Regions from separate parts of the Pseudomonas sp. Z2-11 genome, predicted to be linked through region 1. Evidence: predicted binding sites of a transcription regulator. Region 1 holds the regulator's gene; the other holds the start of a gene.
The links. Region 1 encodes FliA, which starts transcription of late flagellar genes. Its sites were predicted from a motif close to CTAAAGTTTNNNNNNNNNNNGCCGNTAA; they were not measured.
Positions count from the first base shown of each region.

Region 2: a site for FliA is predicted at 1,418-1,445, ahead of M1E16_RS15855 (methyl-accepting chemotaxis protein). Genes of this name have one in related genera too.

Region 1 covers NZ_CP096395.1:4,433,381-4,437,462, forward strand. The annotation lists gene M1E16_RS19595 (chemotaxis protein CheA) at 1-231, opposite strand, end outside; gene M1E16_RS19600 (protein phosphatase CheZ) at 262-1,047, opposite strand; gene M1E16_RS19605 (chemotaxis response regulator CheY) at 1,066-1,437, opposite strand; gene fliA (RNA polymerase sigma factor FliA) at 1,605-2,348, opposite strand; gene fleN (flagellar synthesis regulator FleN) at 2,345-3,175, opposite strand; gene flhF (flagellar biosynthesis protein FlhF) at 3,292-4,082, opposite strand, start outside.
Region 2 covers NZ_CP096395.1:3,591,243-3,595,324, forward strand. The annotation lists gene M1E16_RS15845 (DUF1294 domain-containing protein) at 46-468, opposite strand; gene M1E16_RS15850 (undecaprenyl-diphosphate phosphatase) at 465-1,295, opposite strand; gene M1E16_RS15855 (methyl-accepting chemotaxis protein) at 1,565-3,199, shown strand; gene pnuC (nicotinamide riboside transporter PnuC) at 3,511-4,074, shown strand; gene M1E16_RS15865 (AAA family ATPase) at 4,071-4,082, shown strand, end outside.

The sequences.
Region 1 (4,082 bases):
CAGGATGTCGAACACGTTTTCGGCAATGTGGCAGCACTCCACCAGCTCATTGAGCTGGAGGAAGCCGGCGCCTCCTTTTACAGTGTGGAAACCGCGAAAAATTGCATTGAGCAGATCCGCATCATCAGGTCGGCTTTCCAGCTCGACCAGCTGTTCGGACAGTTGCTCTAGAATCTCGCCGGCCTCAACCAGGAAATCCTGAAGGATCTCTTCATCGGCGCCGAAGCTCATTAATGGCTGCTCCTAAAATAGGGCTAAAACTCAAAATCCAAGGCTGGACAGCAAATCGTCCACATCGTCCTGACCGGACACAACGTCTTCTCTTTTATCGGCATGAATCTGCGGACCTTCACCCTGAGAGAGATGTTTTTGTGGATCTTTTTCAGCAAGCATCGCCTCACGGTCGTGTTCGATGCCGGCAAAGCGATCGACCTGGCTAGCCATGAGCACCAGTTTGAGCAAATTGCTTTCCACTTCGGTGACCAACTGGGTCACGCGCTTGATCACCTGGCCAGTCAGGTCCTGGTAGTCCTGGGCCAGCAGGATGTCATTGAGATTGCTCGCCACGGCGCGGTTTTCGCTGCTGCTGCGCGTCAGGAAACCGTCGACCCGACGGGCCAGCTCGCGAAACTCCTCGGCACCGACTTCGCGACGCATGAAGCGCCCCCAATCGGTACTCAACGCCTGGGCTTCCTCGCTCAGGCCGTTGACCAGCGGAGTAGCGCTTTCCACCAGGTCCATGGTGCGGTTGGCCGCGGCTTCGGTCAGCTTGACCACATACCCCAGGCGCTCGGTGGCGTCGGTGATCTGCGAGACTTCCTCGGCCTGTGGCATGTTCGGATCGATCTGGAAATTGACAATCGCGCTGTGCAGTTCACGGGTGAGCTTGCCGACTTCCTGGTACAGACCGCGGTCACGGGTCTGGTTGAGCTCATGAATCATTTGAACCGCGTCACCGAAGCGGCCCTTTTCAAGGCTGTCGACCAGTTCGCGGGCATGTTTTTTCAGGGTCGATTCGAAATCGCCCATTGAAGATTCGTTGTCCATAGCTCCCCCGTGGCGCCGTTAACCGATGCGTTCGAAGATTTTTTCGATCTTCTCTTTCAACGCCTGGGCCGTGAAGGGTTTGACCACATAGCCGTTTACACCGGCCTGGGCCGCTTCGATGATCTGCTCGCGCTTGGCTTCGGCGGTGACCATCAGCACCGGCAGGTGCTTGAGTTTTTCATCGGCGCGCACGTGGCGCAGCAAGTCGATACCGGTCATGCCGGGCATGTTCCAGTCAGTCACCAGAAAGTCGATGCTCCCGCTGTTGAGGACTGGAATGGCAGTGGTGCCATCGTCAGCCTCGACCGTGTTGGTGAACCCGAGGTCACGCAACAGGTTTTTTATGATCCGCCGCATCGTTGAGAAGTCATCAACGATGAGGATTTTCATGTTCTTGTCCAATTCGACCTCCAAGCAGTCTTAAACGCGCCCAGCACCTGGACGCGCCATTTCAATCAATCCGGCACAACACTCGACAACTGTATGGAGTCCCACGGATGGAGACTGGCCCGGCACATGCCATGCCAGCCCCGCTCGCAGCGTCCCCACACTGCCTGTCAGCGCGCTCGCCACTCCCCCAAACGCCCCCGCAAGCGGGCCGCGCACTGGCTGTGTAACTGGCTGACCCGCGATTCGCTGACCCCCAGGACCTCACCGATTTCCTTGAGGTTCAGCTCTTCGTCGTAGTACAGCGCCAAGACCAGTCGCTCACGCTCCGGCAAATTGGCAATCGCATCCGCCAGCGCGCTCTGGAAACGTTCGTCTTCCAGGTCACGCGACGGCTCCATGTGAGCACTCGCATTGTCCTCGTGCAGCCCTTCGTGCTCGCCGTCCTGCAAAAGGTCGTCGAAACTGAACAGGCGGCTGCCCAAGGTATCGTTCAAAATCCCGTAATAATCATCGAGACTCAACTGGAGTTCGGCCGCAACTTCGTGATCTTTAGCGTCACGCCCGGTTTTAGCTTCAATCGCACGGATCGCGTCACTGACCATACGGGTATTGCGGTGCACCGAACGCGGCGCCCAGTCGCCCTTGCGGACTTCATCGAGCATCGCTCCGCGAATCCGGATACCGGCATACGTCTCGAAACTGGCGCCCTTGCTCGCGTCGTATTTGTTCGACACTTCGAGCAGGCCGATCATACCCGCCTGGATCAAGTCTTCGACCTGAACACTGGCCGGCAAGCGTGCCAGCAAGTGATAGGCGATGCGCTTGACCAACGGCGCATAACGCTCGATCAGTTCGTACTGGGCGTCCCGTGCCGATTTTTTGTAGAGATGGTTGTAACCGCTGGCTGTCATAACACGGGCCCTGCCGTTTGTTGCACGAGACGCTCGACGAAAAATTCCAGATGCCCGCGAGGGTTGGCCGGCAGCGGCCAGGTATCGACCTTCTGGGCGATAGCCTTGAACGCCAGCGCGCATTTGGAACGTGGAAAAGCTTCATAGACGGCACGTTGCTTCTGGACAGCCTTGCGTACGCTTTCGTCGTAAGGCACTGCGCCGACATATTGTAGGGCGACGTCCAGGAAGCGATCCGTGACCTTCGTCAACTTGGCGAACAGGTTGCGTCCTTCCTGCGGACTCTGGGCCATGTTGGCCAGGACGCGGAAGCGGTTCATGCCATAGTCGCGGTTGAGCAGTTTGATCAGGGCGTAGGCATCGGTGATGGAGGTCGGTTCGTCGCAGACCACCAGCAGGACCTCCTGGGCGGCGCGGACAAAACTGACCACCGAGTCACCGATACCGGCGGCCGTGTCGATCACCAGCACATCGAGGTTGTCGCCGATGTCGCTGAAAGCCTGGATCAGGCCGGCGTGCTGCGCCGGGGTCAGGTGAACCATGCTCTGGGTACCGGAGGCGGCCGGCACGATGCGAATCCCGCCAGGTCCCTGCAGGAGCACGTCGCGCAGTTCGCAGCGGCCCTCGATCACGTCCGCCAGCGTGCGCTTGGGGGTGAGCCCCAGCAGCACGTCGACGTTCGCCAGGCCCAGGTCGGCGTCCAGCAGCATGACCCGTCGGCCAAGCTCTGCCAGAGCCAGGGACAAGTTCACTGACACGTTAGTCTTCCCGACGCCACCTTTGCCGCCGGTCACCGCGATCACCTGTACGGGATGCATGCTGCCCATGTTCGTTCTTTACCTTGTCTTACTTAGACGGAGGCCACATTACTGGCTGCGCGTTCGCATACGGAACAATGCATGGCAGACCATCGATGTAGGTACAAAAAATATTCATGATTACCTCAGCCGACCTGCTTGGTCGGGCTGTGGTAGATGTCAGCGAACATGTCAGCCATGGCTTCGTCGCTGGGTTCTTCCTGCATTTGCACACTCACGGCACGACTGACCAGTTGATGACGGCGCGGCAGATGCAAATCATCCGGGATCCGCGGCCCGTCGGTCAGGTAGGCCACCGGTAGTTCATGACCGATCGCCAGGCTCAACACCTCGCCCAGGCTTGCCGTTTCGTCCAGCTTGGTCAGGATGCAACCGGCCAGCCCGCAGCGTTTGTAGCTGTGGTATGCGGCGGTTAGAACCTGTTTCTGGCTGGTGGTTGCCAACACGAGATAATTTTTTGACTTGATGCCACGCCCGGCCAGGCTTTCCAGCTGCATGCGCAGGGCCGGATCGCTGGCTTGCAGGCCGGCGGTGTCGATCAGCACGACGCGCTTGCGCAGCAGTGGTTCCAGCGCCTGGGCCAGCGATTGGCCCGGATCAACATGGGTCACCGACACGTTGAGGATCCGGCCCAGGGTCTTGAGTTGCTCCTGGGCGCCGATGCGGAAACTGTCCATGCTCACCAGGGCGATACTCTGGGCGCCGTATTTGAGTACATAACGGGCGGCGAGCTTGGCCAGGGTGGTGGTCTTGCCCATGCCGGCCGGGCCGACCATGGCAATCACCCCGCCCTCTTCCAGCGGCTCGACTTCCGGCGTGGCGATCATCCGCGCCAGGTGCGCCAACAGCATGCGCCAAGCCTGGCGAGGTTCTTCGATATCGTTGACCAGTGCCAGCAGGTCGCGGGACAACGGGC
Region 2 (4,082 bases), 840 kb from region 1:
GGCGTCATCGCGAGCAAGCTCGCTCCCACAGGGAACGCATACCGATCAGAACAACGCCAACAGATGGCCGCCCAGGAACAACTGGTCGACCCAGAATCCCTGGTGCAACACCACGATGAACCAGAACACCACTTGAAACGACACTTTGCGGGTCTTGTGGCGAAACACCTGCTGGGCCAGCAATGCGCCCGGCCAGCCACCGGCGAGTTCGACCGCGTGCAGAACGTTCTCCGGCGTGCGCCAGGCATCGGCGCGTGCCTTGCGCTTGTCGCTCCAGTAAAGCAGGAACGCCACGGCACTGACGACTCCGTAAGCCGTTATGGGCACCCACGACTCGCCCCGCAATCCGAGCAGCAGCGAGCCAAAAAGCGGCAACGCGCAAAGAATCGCAAATACCGTCAACTTGAGGCGCAGGTTCTGCACCGCCCCGCCGGTGTTACGTGCGACTCGCCTGGCCGATTCGTTCAAGGCTGGGCAGCCGTCCAGTCGACCCAGCCGAATTGCCAGGTCGCCAGGATCAACAGGCCGAACGCAATCCGGTACCAGGCGAACACCGCATAACTGTGGCTGGCGATGAAGCGCAGCAGGCCCTTGACCGCGATCATGGCGAAGATGAACGCGGTGATGAAACCGATGGCAAACACCGGGAAATCCGCCGGGACAAACAGCTCGCGGTATTTATAACCCGAGTAGACCGCCGCGCCGACCATGGTTGGCATGGCCAGGAAGAACGAGAATTCGGTGGCGGTCTTGCGCGACAGGCCGAACAGCAGGCCGCCAATGATGGTTGCGCCGGAGCGAGAGGTGCCGGGAATCATCGCGATGCACTGGGCCAGGCCGACTTTCAGCGCATCCTTCCAGGTCATGTCATCCACGGTTTCGGCGTGCACCGTGTGCTGGCGCCTCTCGGCCCAGAGCATCACCAGACCACCCAATACCAGTGCCGTGGCGACCGTGATCGGGTTGAACAGGTAATGGTGGATCCAGTCGGCCAGCAGTACGCCCAGTATCACCGCAGGAAAAAACGCGATCAGCAGATTGGCGGTGAAGTGGCGAGCGCCGGGCTGGGTCGGCAGGCCCAGCACCACGTCGAAGATCTTGCGCCGAAACTCCCAGACCACCGCCAGGATCGCACCGAGCTGGATGATGATGTTGAACGCCATCGAGCGTTCCCCACCGAATTCGAGCAAGTCGGCGACGACGATCTGGTGCCCCGTACTGGAAATCGGCAGGAACTCCGTCAGCCCTTCTACCACGCCAAGAATCAATGCCGAAAAGGCCGTCCACAAATCCATTCATCCCCCAAAAAAGCCTGTCGTTTCAGGCCTTGTCGCTATTCAAATGTTACGCAGGTGCACGCAGCGGCTGCACGATAACCGCGACCTTGCAAAAAAAACCAATGAAAAATCAGAAGCGACTCAGGTTTTGCGCTGCGGGGCCGAAATCCTATCAGACAAGCCCTGATAACGCTGCCGCGTTATGACCCAGGTCAATCGCGCGTAGACGTCGAGCGTTAAAGTGCCGCCGTCGTTAATGACAAGAATAAAAACCGGAGTGACAGCGTATGAATAGCTTGCGCAGTGTATCGATCAGCCGACGCCTGTGGCTCATCCTGGTCGTGGCCATCGTGATGTTGTTCACGCTGGGCGCGTTCATGCTAAAGCAGATCCACATCGACCTGTATCAGGCCAAGGTGCAGAAAACCCAACATGTAGTGCAGACCGCCAGCGGCGTACTGAGCTATTACCATGGCCTGGAGACCGCCGGCACCCTGACGCGCGAGGCGGCGCAGAAGCAGGCGCTCAGCGCGGTGCGCGGCCTGCGTTATGACCACAATGACTACTTCTGGATCAATGACCTGGCGCCGGTCATGGTCATGCACCCGACCAACCCGAAACTTGAAGGGCAGAATCTTTCGGCCATCCGCGATCCGAACGGTTTTGCCCTGTTCAACGAAATGGTCGCCATCGCCAAGGCCAAGGGCGCCGGCATGGTCGATTACCTTTGGCCCAAGCCGGGCGCCGAGGCACCGGTGGGGAAAACGTCCTATGTGAAGCTGTTCGAGCCTTGGGGTTGGATCATCGGTTCGGGCGTGTACGTGGATGATGTACAGGCGGAATTCCAGTCCCAGTTGATCAAGGCTTCCTTGATCGGCTTGGCGATCACCTTGTTCATGGGCCTGCTGTTGACCCTGATCGTACGCAGCATCGTCCGGCCCTTGCAGGAGACAGTCAATGCCATGGCCAACATCGCCAGCGGCGAGAGCGACCTGACTCGCACCCTCGATACCCATGGCCAGGACGAAGTCACGCAATTGGCCAGGCACTTCAATGCCTTCACCGCCAAGCTGCGCCAGGTGGTGGGTCAGTTGCAGGTCTCAGCCAGCGAGTTGGGGCAATCGTCCAGCGACCTGGGCAACGACGCCGCCCAGGCCCAGCAGCGCAGCCAGCAGCAATCGCAACAGATGGAGCTGGTGGCGACCGCCATCAACGAAGTGACTTATGGCGTGCAGGATGTGGCGAAGAATGCCGAACACGCCGCCAGCGAAATGCGCGACGCCGAATCCCAGGCCCAGCAGGGCCAGGTGAACATCGACGGCAGCCTGCAGCAGATCGACCGGCTCTCCCAGACCATCGACCAGGCCGTGGAAGTGATCCGCACCCTGGCCAGCGAAAGCACCCAGATCGGCAGCGTGCTGGAAGTGATCCGCTCGATTGCCGAGCAGACCAACCTGCTGGCGCTCAACGCCGCCATTGAAGCCGCCCGCGCCGGCGAGCAAGGTCGCGGTTTTGCCGTTGTGGCTGATGAAGTGCGCTTGCTGGCCCAGCGCACCCAGAAGTCCACCGCTGAAATCCAGGCGATGATCGAACGCCTGCAAAATCATTCCGAAGCCGCGGTGAAAGTCATCAGCGACAGCAGCCGTGCCTCGCAGCTGACCATCGAGCAGGCCGGACTGGCCGGCGCCAGCCTCAATGCCATCGGCCAGGCCCTGCGCAATCTCAACAGCCTGAACGCCTCCATCGCCAGCGCCACCCTGCAACAGGCGCATGTGGTGGAAGACATCAACCAGAACGTCACCCAGGCCGCCGGCCTGTCCCACAGCACCGCCATGGCCGCGGAACAGTCCAGCGTGGCAAGCGCCCGCCTCAAAGGCCTGAGCGAACAACTGAACGGCCTGCTCAAGCAGTTTCGAGTCTGAGGCTGGTGGTCCCACAGTGGTTTTGTGTTGGCCCCAGATTTGGTGCCCACCACAAAACTCCCTGTGGGAGCGAGCCTGCTCGCGAATGCAATAGCACATTCAGCACTGATGCAAGCTGACCCGCCGCCTTCGCGAGCAGGCTCGCTCCCACATTGGTTTTTGTGTTGGCCCTGGATTTAGTGCCCACCGCAAATCCCCTGTGGGAGCGAGCCTGCTCGCGAATGCGGTAGCACAGCCAGCACCAGGATTGGAGCTCCGCCCGCCATAACGTTTACAATCCCCGCCCTCTTCGTCTTCCCCAAGGAACCGCCATGTCCGGGCTTGAACTGTTTGCCGCAGCCCTCGGCGTGATCGCTGTCTGGTTGACCGTCAAGCAGAATCCCTGGTGCTGGCCGATCGGCCTGGTCATGGTGCTGCTGTACAGTTGGTTCTTCTTCGACGTGAAGTTGTACTCCGACATGCTCTTGCAGATGGTCTACGCCGTCCTGCAACTGTATGGCTGGTGGCAGTGGACCCGCGCCGGACACAATCACCATGGTCGGCAGGTGACGTATCTGGGTACCCCGTCAGTGCTGCTCAGCCTCGCCCTCGGTGCGACGGGCAGCCTGATGCTCGGGACGGCCATGGCGCATTGGACCGACGCCGCCCAACCCTGGCTCGACGCGGCGCTGACCGGTTTCAGCCTGGTGGCCCAGTGGTGGATGGCGCAAAAGCGCGTGCAGTGCTGGCCGCTGTGGATCGTCCTGGATGTGATTTTCGTCGGCCTGTTCGTCTACAAGGGCCTGTACCTGACCGCCGTGCTCTACGCGCTGTTCACCCTGCTGGCGGTGCAAGGCTGGCGGGAATGGCGCGCTGACCCGGCCCTGCGCACATGAAAGTAGTC